2 linked regions of the Rhodopseudomonas palustris genome follow. The protein of the gene in region 1 interacts with the protein of each later gene in a pairwise test. Links are inferred from orthologs where the notes say so. Each region holds a gene or a part of one and is shown on either strand. Other genes may lie near its edges. The genes, in order: hflC and ftsH.

Region 1 (8,727 bases):
ACGTAGCGCACCTCGTAGGACCCGATGATGGTCGCACCGACGCTCTGGACCGCAGCGCGCGCGGCCGCTACCAAGGCGGCTTCATCCTCGATCACCGGCAGGCAGTCGTACAGTTCCGCCAGCGCGTGGGTCATCAACATCGGCGATCGGTCCTCAATGGCGGTTCAGTTTCAGCGCCTCTTTGGCACGGATAGCGGCGCGGGCCAACCGCGGCGGGGCCCGTCCTTTTGCGGGGCGCGCCGCAATGGCTGACCCCGCGATCCTGCAAACCATCGCCGAGGCAACCCGGCTGCGCGAAGGCCCGGCCGGCGTCGAGGCGATCCTGCGCGCCGTGTACCGCTCTGGCTCGCTGCGGCTGCAGGACGTCGCGCGCGAGGCGCGCCTGCCGATGCCGATCGCCACCGCCGTCCGCCGCGAGCTGGAAAAGGCCGGGCTGCTGGAGCGCAAGCAGGGCCTGGCGCTGAGCCCCGAGGGCCGCGACTTCGTCGAGCGCGAGCTCGGGCTCGGCATCACCATCGACGTCACCTGCCCGGCCTGCACCGGCCATGGCGTGGTGATCCCGGAGAATTTCCACGCGCAGGTCGCGCGGCTGGCCGCCATCATCGCGCAGGCGCCGTCGGTCGACGTCACGCTCGATCAGGCGCCGTGCACGCCCGAGACCTCGCTGCTGCGCGCGCTCCTGATGCTGCAGGCCGGCGCGCTGGAAGGCCGCCGGGTGCTGCTGCTCGGCGACGATGATTCCGTGTCGCTGTCGATCGGCCTCGTCGGCCAGGCGCTCGGCAAATCCGATCTCACCCGCGGCGTCGTGGTGATCGATGCCGACGAGCGGCGGCTCGCGTTCCTGCGCGACAATGCAGAACGGGAAGGCATCGCGCTGCGGACGCTGCATCACGATCTGCGCCAGCCGCTGCCGGCCGAACTGCAGGGGGCGTTCGACACCATCGAGACCGACCCGCCCTACACGCTCGAAGGCGCAAAACTTTTTCTAACGCGCGGCCGCGAGGCGCTGGCCGGCGACGGGCTGTGCTACTTCTCGTTCGCGCAATGGCCGCCGCGGCAGATGCTGGCATTGCAGCGGGTGTTTCTCGATCTCGGCCTCGCGGTGCAGACGATCCGGCCGGGCTTCAACGCCTATGCGGGCGCCACCGTGCTCGGCAATGTCGGGCAGTTGATCGAACTCGCCGCCGCCGGCCCCGCCGCCGCGGCGCTGCCGGCGTGGCAGGGACCGCTGTACACCGCCGAGATCAATCCGCGGGTCCGCGCCTATGTCTGCACGTCATGCGGCCGCGAGGCCGTCCTGGGGCGCGGCTCGACGCCGGAGACGATCGAGGCGTTGAAGGATCAGGGCTGCGCGAATTGCGGCGGGCACAGCTTCCGCCGCAAGGCGGCTGGCCCCTGAGCCCCGCGGAAAGACGGACTTGCCCGCCGCAGCCGTTCGTGCGAACGCGGCGGCTGAATTCTGGAGTTGAACGATGAACGACAAGCCCTTGCACACGCTGCGCCCGCTGGAGCGCGCGGACCTCGAAAAGATCGGCTGGATGGAAGCCGAGATCGCCAAGATCTCGTTCCCCGACGATCCGATCACCGACGTCGGCTTCTATGTGAAGAAGCTGGAGAAGCTGTTCGGCGACAAGGAAGCCGCGACCTTCGTCGCCGAACGCGACGGCGAGATCGTCGGCTGGTCCTATGTCAGCATCCGCCGCAACTTCATCACCAAGCAGCCTTACGGCGACTATCACAGCATCTATATCGACCCGTCGCAGCGCGGCTCCGGGCTATCGAACCTGCTGATGAATTCGGTGTTCGACTGGTGCAAGGCGCAGAAGCTGGATCATGTGGTGTTCCGCACCCGCGCCACCAACGAGCCGATGAAGGGCGTGCTGGCCCGCGTCGGCTTCGTGCCGACGCAGATCTATCTGGAAAAGCCGCTCAAGGATTGAGCGCGACGTCGCCGCCCGGCGCGTCCTCTGCCGCAGCGCGCGGTTGCACGAACACGTCGTAGCGCACCGTCTTGCCGGCGATCTGGTAGGACGGCTTGCGCACGCCCGCGAGCGGCTCGGCACGCAACGGCCATTTCAGCACGACCCGGCCGCAGCGCGCCGACAGCGCCGCCTGCATCAATTCGCAAACGTCGGGATCGGCGCCGACCAGATCGCGCAGCAGCCGCATCTCCTGCTTGACCAATGCCGTCTTGGTCCGCTCCGGATGCATCGGATCGACGGTCACGACATCCGCCTGCAGGGTCGGAAGCAGATCGCGGGCGTCGCCCTGGATCAGATTCATCCGCGCCACGACCGCGGCGATCTCCTCACTCTCGGCGCCCGCCGTCGCGAGCGCCTGCGCCAGCAGCGCGTGAACCTGCGGCGAGCGTTCGATCAGCGTCACCGTCGCGCCCATCGAGGCGAGCAGGAAGGAATCGCGGCCGAGTCCCGCGGTGGCGTCGATGACGTGTAGCGGGCGGCTCGCGGATACGCCGGTCGCCTTCAGCAGCGCGTGGCTGCGGGCGGCGCCGGAGCGCAGTTTGTAGCCGACCGCGCCGCCGACGAAGTCGATGGCGAGCGCGGATCGGCCGGCCGCGGCCATCGTCTATTGCAGGCTGAGCGCCACGAAGCGCAGTTCGCCGGCTCCGTTCGAGACCAAAAGCAATACCGACTTCTTGCCGTCCTTCTTGACCTGGTCGACCCGCTTCTTGATATCGGCGGCGCTGGTGACCGCCTCCTGCGCGACCTCGACGATCACGTCGCCGGCCGACAGCCGCTTCTCCGCGGCGTCGGAGCCGTTGTCGACCCCGACCACGACCACGCCCTTGACGCTGTCCTTGATCTTGTAGCGGCCGCGCAGGTCCTTCGACAGCGCGGCGAGGTCGAGCCCGAGCGCCTTCTGCGTCACCGGCTTTTCCGGTTCGGGTTGTGACTTGGCCGAGGCCGGCTGTGGCTTGGCGCCATCGTCGAGGCGGCCGAGCGTGACCTGCTTGGTCTCTTCCTTGCCCTTGCGGATGATCACCACGTCGACGGTCTTGCCGACCGCGGTGTCGGCGACCACGCGCGACAGATCCTTCGGCTCCTTGACGTCCTTGCCGTCGAACTTGACGACGACGTCGCCGGGCTCGATGCCGGCGGGCTTGGCCGGGCCCTTGTCGTCGATGCCGGCGACCAGCGCGCCACGCGCCGGCTTGATGTTGAGGCTCTCGGCGATCTCGTCGGTGACCTGCTGGATGCGCACGCCGAGCCAGCCGCGGCGCAGTTCGCCGAACTGCCGAAGCTGATCGACGACGCCGACCACGGTCTTCGACGGCACCGCGAAGCCGATGCCGATCGAGCCGCCGGACGGCGAGATGATCAGCGTGTTGACGCCGATGACTTCGCCGTCGAGGTTGAACAGCGGGCCGCCGGAATTGCCGCGATTGATCGCCGCGTCGGTCTGGATGTAGCTGTCATACGGCCCGGAATTGATGTCGCGATTGCGCGCCGAGACGATGCCGGCGGTGACCGTGCCGCCGAGCGAGAACGGATTGCCGATCGCCACCACCCATTCGCCGAGCCGCAGCTTGTCACTGTCGCCGAACTTCACCGCCACCAGCGGCTTGTTGGCCGGCGGCTTGAACTTCAGCACCGCGAGATCCGTCTTCTTGTCCACGCCGACCAGCTCGGCCTTGATCTTGGTGCCGTCGTTCATGATCAGGTTGATCTCGTCGGCGTCGGCGATGACGTGATTGTTGGTCACGGCAATGCCTGCGGTGTCGACGATGAAACCCGAGCCGAGCGAGTTGGTCTTGCGCGGGCCGCCGCCCTTCTCGCCGCGGCGGTTCTTGAAGAAGTCCTCGAAGAACTCCTCGAACGGCGAGCCCGGCGGCAGATTCGGCTTGGCGCTGTTGCCCTCGCTGGGCGCGCTCTTGGCCTCGACCGTCTGGGTGGTCGAGATGTTGACCACGGCGTCGATGACCTTCTCGGCGACGTCCGCGATGCCCTCGGGGCCGCGGGCCTGCGCCGGGGCCGCGGTCAAGGCGGCGGCGCCGAGGCACAGCGCCGCCAGCAAAGGCCTGATCCGGAAGCTCAAGGCGGTGATCGCAACGGGCATGATGGGGGCGTCTCCTGCATCGAGGCCGGGCGCCTTGGGCGCTGCCGCTTGAAAACTCTGCGTCCGATCCGGGAACCGGGGCAAGCATCGGAATCGTTCGAAACTACCCCATCCGCAACACCGATTGCGGCGAAAAACGGACGTCCCTGCTCACGATGCCGTTGAAAACTGTCCGATCGCGCGCCTCCGCGAGGTCAGCGGCGGACCACCCAGATCAGGATCAGGCCGAGCACGGCCGAGACGATGCCGACCACGCGCAGCACGTTGTCGGGAGTCGCCAACGCGCTTTTCATGGCGCGACGCATCCAGCTCGGGCTCGCGGCGAAGATCAGGCCTTCCAAAACGAACAACACACCCACCCCGATCAGGAGGTCGGCGAACGCGAAAGACCCCATGCGACTGTATCCCCCGGCCGGGAATCTCGCCCGACAGCCATTATCGACGAAGCGCAGGCCGCGGCCTGCGCTTCTGATTTCGGCGCTGTTCTAGAGCAATTCCGTGTCTGATGAAATCAGAACCGGAAACGCTAGCGTGGCGCGGCAGCCGGTTCCGGCGCAGCCTGCGCCGCACCCGGCGCCGCAGTCGCCGGCCGTGTCGCGGGCCTGCCGGACGAATTGGCGAAGAAGCGGAAGAACTCCGAATCGGGCCGCAGCAGGAAGCGGGTGTCCGAGCTCTTCAGCGACTGATCGTAGGCCGTCATCGACCGATAGAACGAGAAGAACTCCGGGTCCTTGCCGTAAGCAGCCGCGAACAGACGGTTGCGCTCGGCGTCGCCGGAACCGCGGATTTCTTCAGCCTGCGAATTCGCCTCGGCCACGATCACCGTGGCCTCACGGTCGGCCTTGGAGCGGATCTCCTGCGCCTTCTGTCCGCCCTGGGCGCGGAACTCGGCCGCCTCGCGCTGACGTTCCGTCTGCATCCGCTGATACACCGCCTGGCTGTTCTGATCCGGCAGATCGGCGCGGCGGATGCGGACATCGATGACCTCGATGCCGTAGCCATCCGCCTCGCGGTCGAGCTGGGCCCGAATCCGCTGCATCAGGCCCTCGCGCTCGTCGCGCACCACCTGAATGAAGGTGACCTCGCCGAGCACACGACGCAATGCCGCGTTCAACAGCGTGGTCAGCTGGATGTTTGCGGCCGGGATCGACCCGATGCTCTGGTAGAAGCGCAACGCGTTTTTGATGCGGTAGCGGGCGAACGCATCGACCACGAGCCGCTTCTGATCCGAAGCGATCACTTCCTGCGACGGATTTTCGAGGTCGAGAATCCGCTTGTCGATGCTGATCACGGTGTCGATGAACGGCGCCTTGAAGTGAAGCCCCGGTTCAGTGACGACTCGCACCGGCTCGCCGAGCCGGACCAGCAACACCTGCTCGGTCTGGCGGACGGTGAACAACGACGACCAGCCGACGATGATCGCCACGAGCAGGACGATCAGGGCAACGATACCTGCGATTCCGGCCTTCATCGGTTGCCTCCGCCCTGGGTCTGCTGGTTCTGCGGCGGCGTCGGTGTGGCCGGCGCCGTGCGGCGCGGGCTCAGCTCACTCAGCGGCAGATACGGCACGATGCCCTGGCCTCCCCCGGGGCCCGACCCCGAATCGTAAACCAGCTTCTCGGCAGGGCCGAGCACGCGCTCCATGGTTTCGAGATAGATCCGCTGACGGGTCACGTCGGGAGCCTTCCTGTATTCTTCATAGACGTCGAGGAAGCGCGCGCTCTGGCCCTTGGCCTCGGCAACCGCCTGGCCTTTGTAGCCCTCGGCCGCCTGGATGATCTGCGCGCCGCGACCTCTGGCGTCGGGGATGACGCGGTTGGCGTAAGTCTGCGCTTCGTTCTGCAGACGCTCGAGGTCGGCGCGCGCAGCCTGGACGTCGCGGAACGCGTCGATGACCTGCTGCGGCGGATCCACCTTCTGCATCTGCACCTGCTGCACCAGAACGCCGGCGCCGTAGCCGTCGAGCGTCTTCTGCATCAGTTCCTGCACGCCGCTCTCGATCGTGGTCCGGGCGCCGGTCAGGATCGGCTGGATGTTGGAGCGGCCGATCACTTCGCGCATCGCGCTTTCGGCGACCGCCTTCACGGTGCCTTCCGGGTTCTGGATGTTGAACAGGAAGTTGCCGACACCGTCGGGCTTGATTCGCCACAACACGGCGAAATCGACGTCGACGATGTTCTCGTCGCCGGTCAGCATCAGGCTTTCCTCGGGCACGTCGCGTGCCGTCGTGCCGCGCCGGGCCGGATCGTTGATCAGCGTCATGCCGATGCTGATCGTCGACACGCGCAGCGCCTTCGGCAGCAACACGGTCTCGATCGGATACGGCAGATGATAATTCAGACCGGGCTGCACGGTGCGGACGTGCTTGCCGAAGCGCAGCACGACGCCGAGCTCTTCGGACTGCACCCGGAAGAAGCCGGACAGGCCCCAGATCGTCAAGGCGCCGAGCACCGCGATGGCGATGCCGAGACTGCTGAAATAACCGCCGGGAAGCAATTGCTGCAGCCGGTCCTGGCCGCGACGGAGCAGATCTTCCAGGTCAGGCGGCCGCGGTCCCGATGGTTGCGGTCCGGAGCCCCAAGGACCCTTCGGGCCAGAACCCCAGGGTCCTCCGCCTTGATTCTTCCACGGCATCAATAGTCTCCTCAGCGGTCCGGCGAACGTGCGGACCCCAATTCGTGCACGGCTTTATAGGGGACAGGCCCGGCAGGCACAACGCGCGTCGTCACATGTCGCGAGCTAAGCCCTGACGCAATTTTGTCAATGTGGATCGCGCCGCGCTCAAGGTTAACGTGCAGTGCAGCGTCGATAGGTCACATATGAGACATCGGCGCTGTCCTGAGGTCCAGCGGCGTGGCGTGTCCGCGCGAGCTCCTCCCACTGCGTCGGATCGAGCGCCGGGAAACTGGTATCGCCTTGCGGGCTGGCGTGTACCTCGGTCAATTCGATACGCGAGGCGCAAGGCAGCCAGTGCGCGTAGATTTCCGCCCCGCCGATCACCGCGATTTCGGTGGCAAAACGCCGCAGCGCGTCGCCGGCAGCGACCTGCTCCGCGGCATCGAACGACGTCGCGACCACCACGCCGTCCGCCTGGAAATGCGGGTCACGGGTCACCACGATGTTGGTTCGACCCGGCAATGGCCGGCCGATCGACTGATAGGTCTTGCGGCCCATGATCACCGGCTTGTTCAGCGTGAGCTGCTTGAAGCGCTGCAGATCGGATTTGAGCCGCCAGGGAATGGCGTTGCCCTGCCCGATCACGCCGTTGTCGGCGACCGCGACGATGAGGACGATGGGGATCATGCCGCGGGACGCAGAACGTAAGCTTCGTCCACGTAGGTGCCGTTACGATAGGCGCCACGGACTCGACCATCGGGCGATGAAACAGACTTTACTGCTTGGACGATCGGATTGTCCCGCTTGACCACCGAATACCGCAAGTCGTGCCGGCCGGGAAGTTCGTCGCGATGATCCACGATCGTCTGAGCCACGCGAATAGTCTCGTCCAATGTGTCACCACCTCGATCGAGAGGCACAATGTAGAGACGTCCGCGCCCCTCGTCGTCCAGGGCCCAAATCGCGGTCTCGACCAGAAATCCGTCTCGCTCGAGAAGGTCGAGCAAGTGGCGAGCGGTCTCGAACTCCTCTGCTACAGCTTGCTGCGCAACCATGGGAGAATACCTCCTTCGATAGCTCGTACCAGATTGGAGGCATCGTCTGATCCGATGTCTCCATAGCGACTAGCTTCATCCCAACCCGCCACAATCTGCCAATACCCCTCGAATTCGGCGTTGAGCTGCCTGCGAGACTTGAGCTCGTCCTCCAGACGACAAAGCTTTACGAGCTTGATAAGATCGTGAGTGAACACATCCCTCACAAGGACTCTGTCAGGCAGCGTATCGGCATTGAATTGTGACGACAAGATCGCCTTCAGCGTCAGTTCGATCGCATATCCAGCTAGGTAATAGGCGTTTCCGCTGCTGCCCGCGTCCAGCAGAAGCTTGGCATCGTGCAGTTTTGCGTCGGACAGAGCGACCAACCGGGCTTTGCTGATTTCGACCATGACCGCTACACCGCCACCTCCGCCTTGATGTGCGGGTGCGGGTCGTAGCCCTGCAGCGTGAAGTCCTCGTAGCGGAAGCCGAAGATGTCGGTGACGGCGGGATCGATCGTCATCACCGGCAGCGCGCGCGGCGCGCGGGTCAGCTGCAGTCGCGCTTGCTCGAGGTGGTTGGAATACAGATGCGCGTCGCCCAGCGTGTGAACGAAATCCCCGGGCTGCAGGCCGGTCACCTGCGCCACCATCATCGTCAGCAGCGCGTAGGACGCAATGTTGAACGGCACGCCGAGAAACGCATCGGCGGAACGTTGATACAACTGGCACGACAGCTTGCCGTTCGCGACGTAGAACTGGAACAGGCAGTGGCATGGCGGCAGCGCCATCTTCTCGACATCCGCCGGGTTCCACGCGGTAACGATCAGCCGCCGCGAATCCGGGTTGCGCTTGATCATGTCGACCACGCCCGCGATCTGGTCGATGCTGCCGCCGTCGGCGGTCGGCCAGGACCGCCATTGCGCGCCGTAGACCGGGCCGAGATCGCCGTTGGCGTCCGCCCATTCGTCCCAGATCGTGACGCCGTGATCGCGCAG
Region 2 (8,678 bases), 1.7 Mb from region 1 along the record:
AGGATAGCCGGCATGGACGAAAGCCTCGGCGGCGTGGATCGCGGGCCGGTCCATCATCTCCATGCCGCCCGGAATGATGCCGGCGCTGATGACGTCGGCAACGCATTTGCCGGCGGCCTCGACGTCGGTGAAGCCGACCATCAGCGCCCGCGCCGTCTCCGGCTTGCGCAGGATGCGCACGGTGACCTCGGTGATCACGCCGAGCAGCCCCTCGGAGCCCGTGATCACGCCCATCAGATCGTAGCCGGCGTTTTCCGCGCATTTGCCGCCGATCCGCAGGATCTCGCCGGTCATCAGCACGATCTCGCAGCCGAGCACGTTGTTGGTGGTCATGCCGTATTTCAGGCAATGCACGCCGCCGGAATTCTCGGCGATGTTGCCGCCGATCGAGCAGGCGATCTGCGACGACGGATCGGGCGCGTAGTAGAAACCCATGTGATCGACCGCCTGGCTGATCGCCAGATTGGTGACGCCGGGCTCGACCACGACGGCGCGGTTGTCGAAATCGATCTCGCGAATGCGCTTGAACTTGCCGAGCCCGAGCAGAACCGCATCCGCAAGCGGCAGCGCGCCGCCCGAAAGCGACGTGCCGGAACCGCGCGGCACCACCTTGATGCCGTGCTGATAGCAATAGCGCAGCACCTCGGAAACTTGTTTGGTCGTGCTCGGCAACACCACCACCATCGGCGGCTGGCGATATGCCATCAGCCCGTCGGACTCATAGGGCTTCATCTCGGCTGCGCTGGAGATCACGCCCTCGCCCGGCACGATCCTGCGCAGGCTCGCGACGATCTCGTCGCGGCGCGCCAGCACGGCCTGGTCCGGCTCCGGCATCAGAATCGTCATGGCGAGATACTCCTGCGCGGCCCGCCGAGATCGGGCGTGGCTGGCGCGTATCCCGCAACTGCGGAACAACGGTTCTGGGTTCGGGATACGCTCTCAACCCTTACTGAGAGCAATTCCATTCGGCAAACGGATTCGGGCGTCGGAAAGTCTCAGGCGCCGACCAGCGTGCGCGACGGCACCACCGCCTGCACCACGAGTCCGCGGGCTCGGGCATCCATCACACCGACGGCGCGGAGCGCCAGCAGCGTCACGGTTTGCACCGCATCGCGCAATTTGGCCGGGTCATCGAGATTGTCGGGCGCCAGCGGCCCGACCAGCGATTCATGCACCGCACCAAGCAGAGCAGTCGCGGCGAGCGCCGTGTCCTGCGCCGGCAGATGGCCCGCGCGCACCGCGGCGCTGATCCGGGATTCGATCTCGCCCGCGATCTCTTGCCGACTGGCGAGCCGCGACGCAGAGACGTCGACATCGACCGGCTCGGCGAGAATCCCCCAGGCGAGCTTGCGATGCGACAGCACATGCACCGCGACCGTCGTCACCGCGGCGGCAAGCGCCGAGGACGGACCGGGTGCAGCGTCTGCGGCGCGGCGGATCGCTGCGAGTTCGTCGCGGGACACGTCCGCGATCAGTTCGGAAATCAAATCGGCCTTGGAGGGGAAGTACCGGTAAACGGTTCCAGCCGCGACGCTGGCGCGGTTCGCGACAGGCGCGATCTGAACCGCCGCCATCCCGCCTTCGACTGCGGTCTCGCGCGCGGCAGCAAGAATGGCGCTGCGACGTGCAGCCAGCCGCTTCACGACCTGATTGGTCCGCCGATAAACCATGGCGCTCTCGTCTCGGGATCGAGCGTTCCGATTCCGGACGGGATCGGAAAGTGGTCGCTCATCAAGATCTTGGGGCAAAGGCACGGCGAAACCGCCGGCCCCAAATCAGTGAAAAAAGTGAACACCTATTCAGAGACGAAGGCAAGCCCTTACAGCCGAGCGCTTTGCGCAATGAAGTGAACAGCGAGACCGCAACTACCCGCCGAAGCCGAGCGCTCTTGCCAGTGCCGCTACGGTCATACCGGTAATCACCGCGATGAAGTCGTTGCGGCGGATGATGCTGACCGCCATCGCCGCGGCGAGTGCAAACATCACGATGGGTCCGCCATTGACCGCGACCGGCAGCGCCGCGGCGACGATGATCGACCCGGGCAGCGCGTCGAGCATCCGCCTCACCCGCGGCGTGACGTCGACATAGCGCATCAGCCAGAAGCCGCCGAGCCGCGAAGCGACCGTGACCGCAGTCATCACGGCGAACGCCATCATCACGTCGCTGCGCAAGAACTCGCTCATGCCGCCCGCTCGGGCCGTGGCGGCGGCTCGTCCATCAGACCGGCGCTCAGCGCACCGCAGAGCGCGCCGGCGATGATGAACCAGTAGCCCGGAATCAGCCAGTGCACGGTCAGCGCGACCACACCGGAGACCGCCCAAGGGATCGCTCGTCGAGGTCCCTTCCAGGCCGGCACCAGCATCGCGGCGAAGAACGCCGGCATCGCCAGATCGACCCCGAACTTCTTCGGATCGGACAATTGTTCGGCGAGCAGATAGCCGGGTATCGCGGAGACCAGCCAGACGAAATACAGAACGATGCCGCCGGCGACGTAGAACCAGGCGTTCGCGCCGCCGTGCTCGCGATAGCGCATCGCGGCGAGCCAGCCGCCGTCGGTCACCAGCAGCATCGCCGGATAGGCCTGCCACGCCGGCAGCGTACCGAACCACGGCCGCATCGATGCGGTCATCAGGAAGAAGCGGATGTTGACGGTCGTGGTCAGCAGCGCCAGCGTCGCGATGGTCGACGGCGTCAGCGTCGCCGGCCAGGACTGCACGGCGACGAACTGCGACAGCCCTCCATAGACCGTCGCCATCATCACTTCGACTTCGGCCAGCGTGAAGTTCTTCTGCGCGCACAGCGCGCCGAACGCCATGCCGAATGCCAGCGTGCCCGGCAGCATCGGCCCGATCGCGACGATGCCGGGCCAGATCGCGTCACGCGACCAATAGGCCGGCGCCTTGGGAAGATGAGTCGTCATGATGGGGTCCGCCTTGCGAGCCCTGCCTGATGGCTGCGCGCGTCCACGTCAAGTCATCGGCCCTCATGGGGCTATGCGGTTGCGCGACGGTCGGCAAGCGCTACACGCTACGCAATTACCTCGGCAACGGGTCGCCGCAGCGACCAGGGCATATCGGCTCCGTAGCCGAAGCGCACGACGAAATCCGGACGTCGCGCGCCGAGACCGAGAAGTTCGGCCAGGTGCCGGCGCTGCGGCAGCACTTCGACAGCCTGGTTCAGGAACGCCTGCTTGATACCAAGCGCAGTGGCGCGCAGCGCGAAGCGCTGGTAGGCGCGTCCGGCCGAGAGCCAATGCCGGCGATCGTCGCGCTCCGAGACAAACACCGCAAGGCCTGCCGAACTGGCGATCTGAGCGCGACATTTGGCGTTCTCGGATGCCGCCGAAACGATATAGTCGAACAGCGCGCGACCGACCGGCGCAGGCAACGCCGGATTGCCTGACGTCAGGGAAAACAGCCCGTCGCCGGTCGCGACCGCGTCGGCATAGCCGAAGCGAAGCCAGTGCTTCAGTTCGGCAAGGAACGTCGGATCGGCGAATTGTGCCGTGTTGCCGGCAATTATCAGCGAAGCAACGGCATTGATCGCCGGACGCTCGGTCAACAGCACGATATCGACGCCGTCGCCACGCCCGGCCGCGGCGAGCAAATCCAGATCGGCCGGGGCGATATTACGCCCGTCGTACAGGCCGCGGCTGCATTGGCGTCCGACGATCGCTGCCGCCAATACTGAGGGCGCGGAGGCACCCCGCGGGAGATCGATCCTCACCCGTCCGTCTTCGTCGACAGGCCGCACGGTCGCGGACAGACCGAACACCGGCGCTGCCTGCACGATGTTCTCGGTGGCGGCGCCGAGGCTGGCGAACAGATGATGGTCGTCCGGATCAACCACCGGACAGCGACGGGAAAAATCCGGAACGATGGCGAGCGCGGAGTCGCCGAGTACGAAGCGCCACGGCTGGGTGTTGTGGCTGCTCGCCGCGAGCGTGGCGCAGCGCACCAGTTCGGAAAGCGCAGCCGAGCCGGAGAGGTCCACGTTCAGCGGCCGCCGAATCCCGGCTGCGGCCTCGCGCCATTGACCGACGCCCTGCCTCGACCACAGCACGGCGCCAGTGGCAGCGGCTGCAACAGTTGCAGCGCCCCCTATCACGATCGACCGGCGGTTCATCGCGTGCTCCGCGCTGGGTCTGCACAACAGCACAGCCCTATCCGGGCGGAATTGTCCTTTGTCAACACGTCGATACGAAAACGCGGCCCGTCAGGGCCGCGTTTCAACTCGACCAGTCGCCCGGCGATTACGCCTGCGGCTGCGGCTCCAGGCCCGGATCGGGCCGCGGACGCGGCTTGCCGGCGGGCGGCACCGCGGAGGTGCGCGGGCCCGAGGGCTCCAGCACCGACTCGCGGTTCGGCTTCTTGCCGTTGATGAGATCGGTGATCTCGTCGCCGGTCAGCGTTTCGAACTCCAACAGGCCCTTGGCGAGCGCTTCGAGGTCGGCGCGCTTCTCGGTGAGAATGCGGGTCGCCTCGTTGTAGCCCTCTTCCACCAGCCGCTTGATCTCGGCGTCGATCTTCTGGACCGTCGCTTCCGACGCATTCTGAGTGCGCGACACCGACATGCCGAGGAACACCTCGTCCTGGTTCTCGCCGTAGGACACGGTCCCGAGTTCTTCCGACAGGCCCCAGCGCGTGACCATCATCCGGGCCAGGCGGGTCGCCTGCTCGATGTCGGACGACGCGCCGGAGGTCACCTTCTGACGGCCAAACACCAGCTCTTCGGCGACACGGCCGCCCATCATGATGGCGAGGCGCGAGGTCATCTGCTCCAGCGACATCGACAGCTTGTCGCGTTCCGGAAGCTGCATCACCATGCCGAGCGCACGGCCGCGCGGAATGATGGTGGCCTTGTGGATCGGGTCGGTGGCGATGACGTTGAGGCCGACGATGGCGTGACCGCCCTCGTGATAGGCCGTCAGCATCTTCTCTTCCTCGGTCATCACCAGCGACTTGCGCTCGGCGCCCATCATCACCTTGTCCTTGGCGTCCTCGAACTCGGCTTGCGTCACCATGCGCTTGTTGCGCCGGGCCGCCATCAAGGCCGCTTCGTTGACGAGGTTCATCAGGTCGGCGCCGGAGAAACCCGGGGTGCCGCGCGCGATGGTCTTGAGGTTGATATCCGGCGCCAGCGGCACCTTGCGGACATGCACCTTGAGGATCTGCTCGCGGCCGACCACGTCCGGATTGGGCACCACGACCTGACGGTCGAAGCGGCCGGGACGCAGCAGCGCGGGATCGAGCACGTCGGGCCGGTTGGTGGCCGCGATCAGGATCACGCCTTCGTTGGCCTCAAAGCCGTCCATCTCGACCAGCAACTGGTTCAGGGTCTGCTCGCGCTCGTCATTGCCGCCGCCGAGGCCGGCGCCACGATGACGGCCGACGGCGTCGATTTCGTCGATGAAGATGATGCAGGGCGCGTTCTTCTTGGCCTGCTCGAACATGTCACGGACGCGGGAGGCGCCGACGCCGACGAACATTTCGACGAAGTCCGAACCCGAGATCGTGAAGAACGGCACGTTGGCTTCGCCGGCGACCGCACGCGCGATCAGCGTCTTACCCGTACCGGGCGGACCGACCAGCAGCACGCCGCGCGGGATTCGTCCGCCGAGGCGCTGGAATTTTCCGGGATCGCGCAGAAACTCGACGATCTCCTGTAGGTCCTGCTTGGCTTCGTCGACGCCGGCGACGTCTTCGAACGTCACGCGGCCGTGGGCCTCCGTGAGCATTTTCGCGCGCGACTTGCCGAAGCCCATCGCCTTGCCGGCGCCGCCCTGCATCTGCCGCGACAGGAAGATCCACACGCCGATCAGCGCGATGAACGGCAGCCAGGAGACGAGCAGCGACACGAACCACGGCACGTTGTCGCCCGGCGGCTTCGCGGTGATCGCGACCTTGCCGTTGTACAGGCGCGTGACGAGCGACGGATCGTTCGGCGCGTAGGTCTGGAAGCTCGAGCCGTTGGTGAAGGTGCCGTGAATTTCCTGGCCCTGGATCACCACGTCGCGAACGTGATTCTGATCGACCTCGCTGAGTAGCTGCGAGAACGAGATATCCTGCGATGCAGTGCGCTGGCCGGGATTCTGGAAGAGCGTAAACAGCGCCAAAAGCAGCAAGACGATAATGACCCAGAGGGCGAAATTCCGCAGATTGGCGTTCATCGATCTTCCTTATCGGTCGCGCGGATCGCGATCCTTTAGCCCGGGTGCCGCGAGACTGTCCTCGGACCGGCCAATCCACAATCTAGGTGTCACACGGCCGCCTGCCAAGAGAACCGTTCAGGACTATTTAGCGCATTTCGGCCTTCCGAAGGCTCAAATCACGGAGAGTTCGGCCGCTGTCGGAGCCGTCGGAACGCGGATGCGAGCGGGTCAGCCCGTCTTCCGCCGCCGCATCGGCGCTGCGGCAAACTTCAGGCAAACTGGTGTCAAAGTGATTACGGCCCCGGCAAGCGTTTGTTTCAGCTTGATTTGCCCCGGTTTCGGGGCCGGCCTGGCGGCGGCCGATTGAAGCGCAGCGGCCAATGCCTCGACCTTGCCGAGTTCAGGCCGGCCTTCCCGGCCGGCGCGGCCGATCGCACGTAGCAACAACCGAATCCGGATTTCCGCGGCGAGTGCGTAAAATACCGAGGCGTCGAAGCTCTGCGGCGGGTGATCCGCGCTGCGCATCGCCAGGAACCGCTCCGCGCCATCGACCAGCAGCTCCAGCGCGGCCTCGGCGCGGGCGGCGCGGGCGGCCAGCCGCGCCAGATTGCGCGAATCGCATCCCTCGGCGGCCAGCAGCGGCATCAGTTCGCGCAGACGGGGGCGGGTGAACCGGGGATCGGCATTGCTCGGGTCGATCGCAAATCCGATCTTCGCCCTGTCGAGCGTCGCAACGAGGCGCCGTTTCGGCACGTCCAGCAACGGACGGACCAGCACCGCACCGTCGCGCACCGTCTCGCGCGGCATCGCGGCCAGGCCGGCGATGCCGCTGCCGCGGGACAGCCGCATCAGCACGGTCTCGGCCTGATCGTCGCGGGTGTGCGCGGTCATGATATGCGCGGCGCCGACCGCCTTCGCCACCTTGGCCAGCAGCCGATAGCGCGCCGCGCGCGCGGCCGCCGGCAATCCCGTGTTCGGCTTGTCGCCGGTCCAGCGCAGCGTCCGGTGCGGCAGATCGAGCTTGCGGGCGAGCTGCTTGACCGACCGCGCCTCGCGGGCCGCTTCCGGCCGCAGGCCGTGGTCGATGGTGACGACGAACAGCGCGGGCCCGCGCTTACGCGCCTTGCGCCAGCGCGCGGCGAGCCACATCAGCGCCAGCGAATCCGGACCGCCGGACACCGCGAGCACGATCGCGGGGACCGCCTTCCAGTCGGCGAACAGATCAGAAGCCTCGCGCGCCGAAATCGGCGCTTCGTCATTGCCGGACATCAGCGGCTCGATCCCTGGCGATTGGCACCGGCTCGGCCGGGGCTCTCGTCAGCCTAGCACTTGAGCTTCTTCTGCTCGGCGTCGACTGCCTTCTTCACGCCGGCCGACGCCTTCGGATATTTGCGGCCGATCTCGCCCAGCGCGGCGCAGGCGGCTTCCTTTTCCTTCAGCGCCGACAGCGACTGGCCGAGCCGCAGCAGCGCATCGGGCGCCTTCGCCGACTTCTCGTATTTGCTGGTGACCGCAAGGAAGGCTTCCGCCGCGTCGCGATACATCTGGCGCTGGAAGAAGCTCTCGCCCAGCCAGTATTGCGAATCCGGCGTCAGCGCGTCGTTGGGATATTTGCTCGCGAAGTTGCGCATCGTCTCCTCGGCGAGCGCGTAGTCGCGGCGCTGCATGTAGCCGATGCCGAGATCGAACTCGTCGCGTGGGCTGGCCGACGGCGGCAGCGTGGTCAATCCCGCCCCGCCCGTCGCGCGCGGCGCCTGCTGCGGCGGCGCGCCGGCGTCGGGATAGCGACCGCCGGGATTGTTCGACAGGTCGAGCGGCGCGCCCGCCACCCCACCCTGCTCGGCCGGGATCGGCAATTGTCCGCCACCGAGCGCACGCGGGACGCCGGGCGCCGCCGGATTCTGGCTCGGATCGAACGCATCGCCACGGCGGCGGCCTGTCGCCGGAGGCGCCACCGCCTGGTCCTGCACGATCGGCGCCTGCGGCTGCTGACCATAGACCGGCGCCTGCTGCGGCGGCTGGCCGTAGACCGGCGGTTGCTGCGCGGCGGCCGCCGGAGGGGCGACGTTGCCCGGCCCGCCCGGCTGCGCGCCGGCGTTGCCCTGCAATTGCCGGACCTGCTCTTCGAGCCGACGGTTGCGGTATTGCAGTTCCTCGTTCTGCCCGGTCAGCGTTCGCAGCCGCTCCTCGAGCTGCTGGACGCGGATTTCCGGGTCGACCTCGCCGCCATATTGCTGGGCCAGCGCGGGAGCGGCGAAAGCGAGCATCGCGACGATCGCGAGGCTGCGCGCAGAGAGGGCAGGAATGCTCGACATGGGGGCCCGACGGTTGGGGATGGCGCGCCAGATTAGTAGCGCCGGATTGATCGCCGGACTACGCCAAAAATGTGACTGGAGCGATGGCCGACGGTCGCAGCCGGCCAAGGGATCCAAACAGCAACGGCGCCCGAAGGCGCCGCTCCCTCACATCGAACCGGAGCGCGTTCAGGCGCCGGCGTTCAGCACGGTGACCGCGCGGCGATTCTGCG

What was found.
Region 2: the proteins of hflC (region 1) and ftsH interact in binary tests that used the Escherichia coli proteins (3 or more experiments, as listed by UniProt). The link is inferred for Rhodopseudomonas palustris from one-to-one orthologs.

What each region holds. Positions count from the first base shown.
Region 1 is NZ_CP140155.1:2,089,199-2,097,925, forward strand. Bases 3,577-6,575 are described here. They hold hflC (protease modulator HflC), read right to left. Parts: upstream 5,549-6,575; coding sequence 4,604-5,548; downstream 3,577-4,603. Other genes in these bases: SR870_RS09460 (Do family serine endopeptidase), read right to left, coding at 3,577-4,077; SR870_RS09465 (DUF2065 domain-containing protein), read right to left, coding at 4,272-4,472; hflK (FtsH protease activity modulator HflK), read right to left, coding at 5,545-6,575. Also shown: SR870_RS09440 (S-adenosylmethionine decarboxylase), read right to left, coding at 1-140; SR870_RS09445 (bis-aminopropyl spermidine synthase family protein), read left to right, coding at 245-1,399; SR870_RS09450 (GNAT family N-acetyltransferase), read left to right, coding at 1,473-1,940; SR870_RS09455 (class I SAM-dependent methyltransferase), read right to left, coding at 1,930-2,583; more of SR870_RS09460, read right to left, coding at 2,587-3,576; more of hflK, read right to left, coding at 6,576-6,711; SR870_RS09480 (dihydrofolate reductase), read right to left, coding at 6,865-7,380; SR870_RS09485 (hypothetical protein), read right to left, coding at 7,377-7,748; SR870_RS09490 (hypothetical protein), read right to left, coding at 7,727-8,140; SR870_RS09495 (thymidylate synthase), read right to left, coding at 8,146-8,727.
Region 2 is NZ_CP140155.1:362,017-370,694, reverse strand. Bases 3,712-6,661 are described here. They hold ftsH (ATP-dependent zinc metalloprotease FtsH), read right to left. Parts: upstream 6,170-6,661; coding sequence 4,253-6,169; downstream 3,712-4,252. Other genes in these bases: tilS (tRNA lysidine(34) synthetase TilS), read right to left, coding at 6,380-6,661; SR870_RS01660 (Acg family FMN-binding oxidoreductase), read right to left, coding at 3,712-4,125. Also shown: SR870_RS01680 (FAD-linked oxidase C-terminal domain-containing protein), read right to left, coding at 1-846; SR870_RS01675 (helix-turn-helix domain-containing protein), read right to left, coding at 996-1,670; SR870_RS01670 (AzlD domain-containing protein), read right to left, coding at 1,866-2,183; SR870_RS01665 (AzlC family ABC transporter permease), read right to left, coding at 2,180-2,920; more of SR870_RS01660, read right to left, coding at 3,028-3,711; more of tilS, read right to left, coding at 6,662-7,420; tol-pal system protein YbgF, read right to left, coding at 7,474-8,466; peptidoglycan-associated lipoprotein Pal, read right to left, coding at 8,635-8,678. UniProt on the Escherichia coli protein: Acts as a processive, ATP-dependent zinc metallopeptidase for both cytoplasmic and membrane proteins. Plays a role in the quality control of integral membrane proteins.